Regions from separate parts of the Streptacidiphilus cavernicola genome, predicted to be linked through region 1. Evidence: riboswitches for the same ligand, from Rfam matches in the RefSeq annotation. Region 1 holds a riboswitch; the other holds the start of a gene.

Region 1 (4,053 bases):
CCAGCTCGTGGTCGAAGGCGGCGATGGCGGCCTGGAACTCGCCGGAGAGCAGCCGGCTGAGGCCGAGGTGCAGCATCATCAGCCCCTCGGCGGTGGGGTCGGTGCCCAGTTCGATGCAGCCGAAGACGCCCTGGATGTGCCGGCCGACCGCGTCGTGGTCGCCGCGCCAGCCGGCCGACTGGGCCAGGAAGTGGTGCGCGTGGGTGCGCAGCCGGTTGTCGTCCAGGGCCTCGGCGATGGCCAGTGCCTCGTGCAGGCCGGGCAGCGCGGTGTCGTGGTCGCCGCGGAACAGCGAGAGGTTGGCGCCCCAGCTGAGGGCGAGGGCGCGGGCCGCGGTGGGCTCGGGCGAGCGGGCCAGTGCGCGTTCGAGCCAGTAGCGGCCCTCGGCGAGCAGGCCGGAGCAGACCCAGAACTCCCACAGCTCGGTGGTGAGGACCAGCGCCTCCTCGGCCGTCCCCTCGGTGACACAGTGGCCCAGCGCCGCGCGGAGGTTCTCGATCTCGGCCAGCAGCCCGCGGAACAGCGGGACCTGATCGTCAGTCAGGAACCGGGCGCGGAAGTCGCGGACCCCGGCCCGGTAGTGCTCCAGGTGCCGGGCTCGGACGGCCGGTTCCTCGCCGGTCTGCGCCAGCCATTCGCCGCCGTACTCGCGGATCGTGTCCAGCAGCCGGTAGCGGGTGCTTCCTGACGCTTCGTCGACCCGGAGCACCACCGACTTGTCGACCAGGCCGATCAGTTGCTCGACCACCTCGTCCGGGCCGGACTCGCCGCCCACGCAGACCTGCTCCACCGCTGCCAGGTCGAAGCTGCCGGCGAAGACCGACAGCCGGGCCCAGAGCAGCCGTTCCTCCGGGGTGCACAGCTCGTGGCTCCAGCCGATGGTGGTCCGCAGCGTCTGGTGCCGGGGCAGGGTGGTGCGCCGACCGCCGGTCAGTAACCGGAAGCGGTCCTCAAGCCGGGCCGCCAACCGCTCCAGCGGGATCGCCCGCAGCCGCACCGTGGCCAGTTCGATCGCCAGCGGGATGCCGTCCAGGCGGCGGCACAGCGCCAGCACGTCGGCCCGGTTGGCCTCGGTGAGCGCGAAGCCGGGCAGCACCGCGGCGGCGCGCTGGGCGAACAGCGCCACCGCCGCCCCGCCGTCCGCGGCCTCCGGCAGCACCGGCAGCGGCGGGATCACCAGGGTGTGCTCGCCGGGGACGTCCAGCGGCTGCCGGCTGGTCGCCAGGATGCTGACCCCGGGGGCGTCCCTGAGCAGCAGGTCGGCGAGCATGGCGCAGGCGTCCACCAGGTGCTCGCAGGTGTCCAGCACCAGCAGCAGCGAGCGCTCGGCCAGGTGCTCGGTGAGCAGGTCGAGCGGCGGACGGACGGTCTGGTCGGTGATCCCCAGCGCCACGCACACCGCGCGGGGCAGCAGTTCGGCGTCCTTGAGGGCGGACAGCTCGACCAGCACCACGCCGTCGCGGTGCCGGTTCTGCTCCCGTCCGCGCAGCGCGGCGGCGGTGCGCAGGGCGATCCTGGTCTTGCCGACGCCGCCGGGCCCGGTCAGGGTGACCATCCGCGCCCGTGTCAGCAGCCGCTCGACCGCGGCCAGTTCGTCCGCGCGGCCGACGAAGCTGGTGACCTCGGCCGGCAGCTCCCCCGATCTCGCCCAGGCCCGGGACGGCGGAACCTGGTCAGCACCGCTCTGCACGCCGAAGGTCATGCCCACCTCACACGCATCGCCGGTCCGCACCGCTCGGCACTGACCCGATCGTATCGGGAGGATCCGCTTCCGCGCCGGTGATCAGCGATAACGCCACCCGGTCGGGAACCGCGGACGTGGGTCATCCCACAGCCCGCCACCCCGGCGTCCGGTTGACCGGACACCGGCGGGCGTGGTGGGATTTCGAGGCCTGATACGGCGGCAATGATGAGGAAGTCCGGTGCGATTCCGGCGCGGTCCCGCCACTGTCACCGGGCGGCGGCCCCGTCACACCGGGTGCGGTCGTCCGCGAGCCAGGAACTCTGGCCGCCGTCACCACGACACGGGGCGCGGACCCCGAGTGAGGACTGTCCCCATGCGCTGCCGCGCCCTCGTCCGCCGCTGCCTGCCCGCACCGTGGTGAGCCCCGCCGCGCCCCCGCGGCTGACCGGCGTCGGGATGGGCCCCGGCGACCCCGAGCTGGTCACCGTCAAGGCGGTACGGGTGCTGCGCGAGGCGTCCGCGGTCGTGGTCCCGGTGCTGGACAGCGGGGAGACCGGCCGCGCCGAGGCCACCGTGCTGCACCACCTCGACGACGCCGGGACAGCCGCCCGGGTCGAGCGGATCGTCTTCGCGCTGAACGAGCGCGAGAACCGCTCCCGGCGCGAGGCCGCCTGGGACGCCGCGGGCGCCCGGGTCGCCGAACTGCTGCGCGAGCACGGCGACGTGGCCTTCGCCACGATCGGCGACCCCAACGTCTACTCCACCTTCACCTACCTCGCGCAGACCCTGGTCCCGCTGCTGCCGGGGCTGGTGGTGCAGACCGTCCCCGGGATCACCGCGATGCAGGACCTGGCCGCGCGCAGCGGCACCGTCCTGGCCGAGGGCACCGAACCGCTCACCCTGGTCCCGGTCACCGCGGGCTCCGAGGTGCTCAGGGACGCCCTGGCCGGGCCCGGCACCGTCGTCGCCTACAAGTTCGGACGGCTCGCGGGCCAGGTCGGCGCCGCGCTGCGGGAGACCGGCCGGGACGGCAGCGCGGTCTGGGGCTCCGCGCTGGGGCTGCCGGACGAGCGGATCCGCCCGGCCGGGCACCCGCTGGACGGCCCGCTCCCCTACCTCTCGACCCTGATCGCACCCGCGACCCGAACCCGCCGTGGAGGCAAGCTGTGAGCGATCGACCTGTCGGCAGAGTGACCTTCGTGGGCGCCGGTCCTGGCGCGGCCGACCTGCTGACGTTCCGTGCGGCCCGCGCGATAGCCGAGGCCGACACGGTGATCTGGGCCGCCAGCCTGGTCCAGGCCGAGGTGCTGGAGCACGCCCGTCCGGACGCCGAGGTGCTGGACTCCTCGCTGGTCCCGATGGAGGACGTGCTCGCGGTCTACCAGCGGGCCGCCGCCGAGGGGCGGAAGGTGGCCAGGATCCACTCCGGCGACCCCTCGCTCTGGGGCGCGGTGCAGGAGCAGCTGGACCGCTGCCGCGGGCTCGGCCTGGAGACCGAGATCGTGCCCGGGGTGTCCTCGTTCGCCGCCGTCGCCGCCATCGCCCAGCGGGAGCTGACGATCCCCGAGGTGGCGCAGAGCGTGATCCTGACCCGGCTGGGCGGCGGCAAGACGCCGATGCCCCCCGGTGAGGAGGTCCGCGACTTCGCCCGGCACGGCACCACCATGGCGGTCTTCCTCTCCGCCGCCCGGACCAAGCAGCTGGTCGAGGAGCTGACCTCGGGCGGCTACCCGCTGGACACGCCCGTGGTCATCGCCTACCAGGCCACCTGGCCGGACGAGTTGGTGCTCGAAGGGACGCTGGAGACGCTGGAGGCCACGGTCAAGGAGCACCGGCTGTGGAAGCACACACTGTTCCTGGTCGGCCCGGCGCTCGCGGCGACCGGCACCCGCTCCCACCTCTACCACCCCGGCCACTTCCACGGCTTCCGCCGGGCGGACCCGGCCGCGCGGCGCGCCCTGCGCGACGCGGCGCAGTGACGGCCCGCGCCGGCATCACCGTTCTCGGTCCGGAGGCGGCCGGCGACGGGCGCGCGGCGACCGCCGGGCTGATCGCCGGGGCAGCAGTGGTGCTGGGCGCGCGACGGCACCTGCTGGCGGCCGGAGTCGATCCGGCCGAGCCGCGGGCGGTGGTGCTCGGCCCGCTCGCACCGGCGCTGGACCGGCTCGCCGCGACCGAGGGACCGGCCGTGGTGCTGGCCTCCGGCGACCCCGGCTTCTTCGGCGTCGTCCGGTGCCTGGCCGAGCGGTTCGGGCCCGGGGCGCTGGACGTGCGGCCCGGGGTGAGCAGCGTGGCCGGGGCGTTCGCCCGGCTCGGGCTGCCCTGGGACGACGCGGTGGTGGTCAGCGCGCACGGCCGGGACCCGCGCA
Region 2 (4,053 bases), on a different contig from region 1:
GGTTCTCGAGGGAGCAGGCGATCACTGCTTCGTCCTCGATGACGGCGACGGGGACGGCAGGCGCTGCCGCGGCGGCTCGGGCGATCCGGGTGGCCGGGCGGGAGCGCAGGTAGTAGGTGGTCTTCAGGCCGACCTTCCAGGCGTACGCGTACATCGAGCTGAGCTTGCCGATGGTGGGCGAGGCCAGGAACAGGTTCAGCGACTGGCTCTGGTCCAGGTACGGCATCCGGGCCGCGGCCAGGTCGATCAGCGCGCGCTGCGGCAGCTCCCAGGCGGTGCGGTAGAGCGAGGCCAGGTCGGCCGGCAGGCCGGGGATGTCCAGCGCGGAGCCGTTGGAGGCGCGCAGCGACTCGCGGGTCGCCGCGTTCCACAGCCCGCGCGCCTTGAGGTCGGCCACCAGGTACGGGTTGACCTGGAGGAACTCCCCGCTCAGGGTCTCCCGCTTGAAGAGGTTGGAGACCTGCGGCTCGATGCACTCGTAGACGCCGGCGATGGAGGCGATGGTCGCGGTCGGCGCGATGGCCAGCAGCAGCGAGTTGCGCAGGCCGGTGCTCGCGATCCGGGCGCGCAGCGCGTCCCAGCGGTCGGGCCAGGCCGGGGGAAGGAAGGTGTGGTGCGAAGCACCGCGGTCAAGGGCGGTGGCGGGCGACGGGAGGGGAAAGTGGTCCGGGTGCAGTTGGCCGCGGGCGGCGCGGGTCTCGTCGTAGGCGTGGTGCCGGCCCAGCCGCTCGGCCAGGTCGGCGCTGGTCTCGTAGGCGGCCAGCATGATCCGCTCGGCGATCCTGGTGGACAGCGCGCGGGCCTCGGCCGAGTCGAAGTCCAGGCGCAGCTTGAAGAAGACGTCCTGAAGGCCCATCACCCCCAGGCCGACCGGCCGCCAGCGGGCGTTGGACGCACCGGCCTCGGGGGTCGGGTAGAAGTTGATGTCGACCACCCGGTCCAGGAAGGTGACCGCGGTGCGGACGGTGGCGTCCAGGCGCTCCCAGTCCATCTCGCCGTCGGCGCCGAGGTGCGCGCCCAGGTTGACCGAGCCGAGGTTGCAGACCGCGGTCTCGCCGTCGTCGGTGACTTCGAGGATCTCGGTGCAGAGATTGGAGGAGTGGACCGTGCGGCCGGGCAGCGCGGTCTGGTTGGCGGCGCGGTTGGAGGCGTCCTTGAAGGTCATCCAGCCGTTGCCGGTCTGCGCCAGGGTGCGCATCATCCGGGCGTAGAGGGTCCGCGCCGGGAGGGTGCGGACGGCGAGTCCTGCCGCCTCGGCCCTGGCGTACGCGGCGTCGAACTCGGCGCCCCACAGGTCGACCAGCTCGGGCACGTCGCCGGGGGAGAACAGCGACCACTCGGTGTCGGCGTCCACCCGGCGCATGAACTCGTCCGGGACCCAGTGCGCCAGGTTGAGGTTGTGGGTGCGCCGGGCCTCCTCGCCCGTGCTGTCCCGCAGCTCAAGGAACTCCTCGACATCGGCGTGCCAGGTCTCCAGGTAGACGCAGGCCGCGCCCTTGCGCCGGCCGCCCTGGTTCACCGCGGCGACCGAGGCGTCCAGGGTGCGCAGGAACGGCACGATGCCGTTGGACTGGCCGTTGGTGCCGCGGATCAGGCTGCCGCGGGAGCGGATCCGGCTGTAGGAGAGGCCGATCCCGCCCGCGTGCTTGCTCAGCCGGGCGATCTGGGCGTAGCGGGAGTAGATCGAGTCCAGCTCGTCCAGCGGGGAGTCCAGCAGGTAGCAGGAGGACATCTGCGGGTGCCGGGTGCCGGAGTTGAACAGGGTGGGGGAGGACGGCAGGTATTCGAGCCGGCTCATCAGCCGGTACAGCTCGGCCACCTCGGCCACGGACTCCTTGCCGCCCGCCCGTCGCCCGCCGCCACCCTTGTCCGAGTCGCTGCGCTCCACGCCTCCCGCCCGTCGCCCGCCGCCACCCTTGTCCGAGTCGCTGCGCTCCACGCCTCCGACCTGGAGGCCGCAGGCCACCCGGAGCAGGAAGTGCTGCGGGGTCTCCAGCACCTGACGGGTGATCGGGTGCCGCAGCAGGTAGCGGGAGTAGACCGTGCGCAGGCCGAAGTACTCGAACCGGTCGTCGCCGGCCGGGTCGACCACCGCGTCCAGGGCCTCGGCGTGGGCGGCGACGAAGGCGGCGGTGTCGTCGCCGATCAGGCCCTCCCGGTGGCCGACCGCGATCGAGGCGGCGAAGCAGGTGGCGCCCTGGCCGGAGGCCTCCTCGCGGATCTCCTCGGCCAGCAGCCGGGCGGCGAGCCGCGAGTACTGCGGGTCCTCGGCGATCAGCGCGGCGGAGGCCTCGATCGCCAGGCCGCGCAGCTCGCTGTAGTCGGCGACCGCGCTGCGCCCGCGCAGGGCGGCGGCGGCGACCCGGCCCGCGTCGATGTGCACCAGGTCGGCGGAGCGCTCGGTGAGGGTGCGCAGCAGGGCGGTGCCGGGGGCGTCCTGGACGTCCGGGCCGGGGCCGTCGCCCTGGTGCGGGACTGTCGTCGCTGCTGCGGTCTCGGTGATCGTCACTTGCGCTCCTCGTTGGCGGCCGGTCGGCGGCGGACCGTCGGCGGGAGGCGTGAGGGAGCGTCACCGGGCGCGCGGAGGCAGCCAGGAACGCGTCCCCGGCCCACCCGCGAGGCCCGGACGTGCGTCGCCCCGGGGGGTGCCGGGACGAGCTGTCGGCAGGTACTCGGACTCGCGGCAGGCCAGGGCGCGAGGGCGCAGGGCACAGCCGCTCACCGCTGCGGGGCAGTCCCGGAATCGCACCGGGTTCCCCTGCGGGACAGCGAGTATGAGCATACATGTAGGGGTGCTTCCAGAAAGCACCCCTACATGTAGTGTCGCGTCACTCCGCTTGTTCGGCGGGGCGGGGCGTGAGCTCGACCGCGTAGGTGAGCAGCGGGATGTCCGGCATCGGCGACCAGTCCCGCTCCGGGGTCCGGACGAAGCCGAGCCGCTCGTAGATGCGGTAGGCGTACACCATGGACGGCTGAGTGGACATCACCACCCGGCGCAGCCCCAGCTCCCCGGCCCGGTCCAGGCAGGCCCGCACCAGCGCCTCGCCGACGCCCCGGCCGCGGGCCGCGGGCGACACCGCGAGCATCCGGAACTCGCCCTCGTCGCCCCGGGCCAGGTCCGCGTACGGCGAGCCGGGCGGGGCGAAGGTCACCGAGCCGAGCAGGGCGCCGTCGGCGGGGTCCACGGCCACCAGCAGCTCGGCCCGGTCGGCGCGGTCGCGGGCGTCGCGCAGCCGCGGTTCGTAGCTGCCTCCGCGGGAGGTGTGGCCGTCGGCGATGAAGGACTCGGCGGTGAGGTGGCCTGCGGCGTCGAGCTCGGAGTCGAGAGCGGGGCGGATGAGGATGTCCATGGGGAGAGTCTGCCGGACCGCCCGGGTCACTCCGGCAGCGGCTCCGGAAGGCGAGGTTTCTGGCGGTATGTCAGATTTGGAGGTGTGTCCGCGGTGGGATCCGGCTCTCCGCGCGTGAGCGGGAGCGAGGGCGGCACCGGATGCGTCGGGCGACGGGGATGCGACGGGGAATCGGACTCGGCCTGGCGGGACTGGCCCTCACCCCGGCAGCCCTGCTCGCCGCCCCAGCACAGGCGGCTGCGCCGCGGGCCCCGGACCCGGGGTCGATCGCGGCCCCGGTGCCTGCGGCCCCGACAACGGCGGCCCCGGTGACTGAGGCCCCGGCGATCGCGGCCCTGACCGCGGCAGCTCCGGCGACTGCGGCCCTGGCGACTGCGGCCCCGGTGACGGCGGCCCCGGTGGCGGCTCTCGCGGGCCCGGCTCCGGCCCCGAGCGCTGTGGTGTGCGGGCGGGATGTGGCGGGGATCGGGCGGCCGCCGTTGGGGTTGGGGTTCTCCGGGCTGCGGGCGTCGTACGACCTGGGCGGTGACTGGTCCGGCTTCACGCTGCGGGCTGGGAACGCCACCCCGGCCGCCTGCCCCGGGGTGCTCCCGGTGGTGGTGTTCGGCGCGCAGGGCACCGCGCTGCGCACCGGCGACCTCCAGGTGCAGTGGCGGGACGGCGGCGGCGCCTGGCAGCGCACCGCGCTGGTCGCCGAGGACGG

What was found. A riboswitch is a leader RNA that binds a small molecule or an ion and turns the genes downstream of it on or off. The one in region 1 is predicted to bind cobalamin.
Region 2: it holds a riboswitch for cobalamin, as region 1 does, so the genes downstream of both, ACEZDE_RS11875 (ribonucleoside-diphosphate reductase subunit alpha) here and cobI (precorrin-2 C(20)-methyltransferase) in region 1, are expected to answer to the same signal.

The regions. Positions count from the first base shown of each region.
Region 1 covers NZ_JBHFAB010000020.1:110,477-114,529, forward strand. The annotation lists gene ACEZDE_RS24490 (ATP-binding protein) at 1-1,702, opposite strand, end outside; cobalamin riboswitch at 1,885-2,027, shown strand; gene cobI (precorrin-2 C(20)-methyltransferase) at 2,102-2,854, shown strand; gene cobM (precorrin-4 C(11)-methyltransferase) at 2,851-3,663, shown strand; gene cbiE (precorrin-6y C5,15-methyltransferase (decarboxylating) subunit CbiE) at 3,660-4,053, shown strand, end outside.
Region 2 covers NZ_JBHFAB010000007.1:130,444-134,496, reverse strand. The annotation lists gene ACEZDE_RS11875 (ribonucleoside-diphosphate reductase subunit alpha) at 1-2,509, opposite strand, end outside; cobalamin riboswitch at 2,664-2,810, opposite strand; gene ACEZDE_RS11870 (GNAT family N-acetyltransferase) at 2,829-3,350, opposite strand; gene ACEZDE_RS11865 (hypothetical protein) at 3,509-4,053, shown strand, end outside.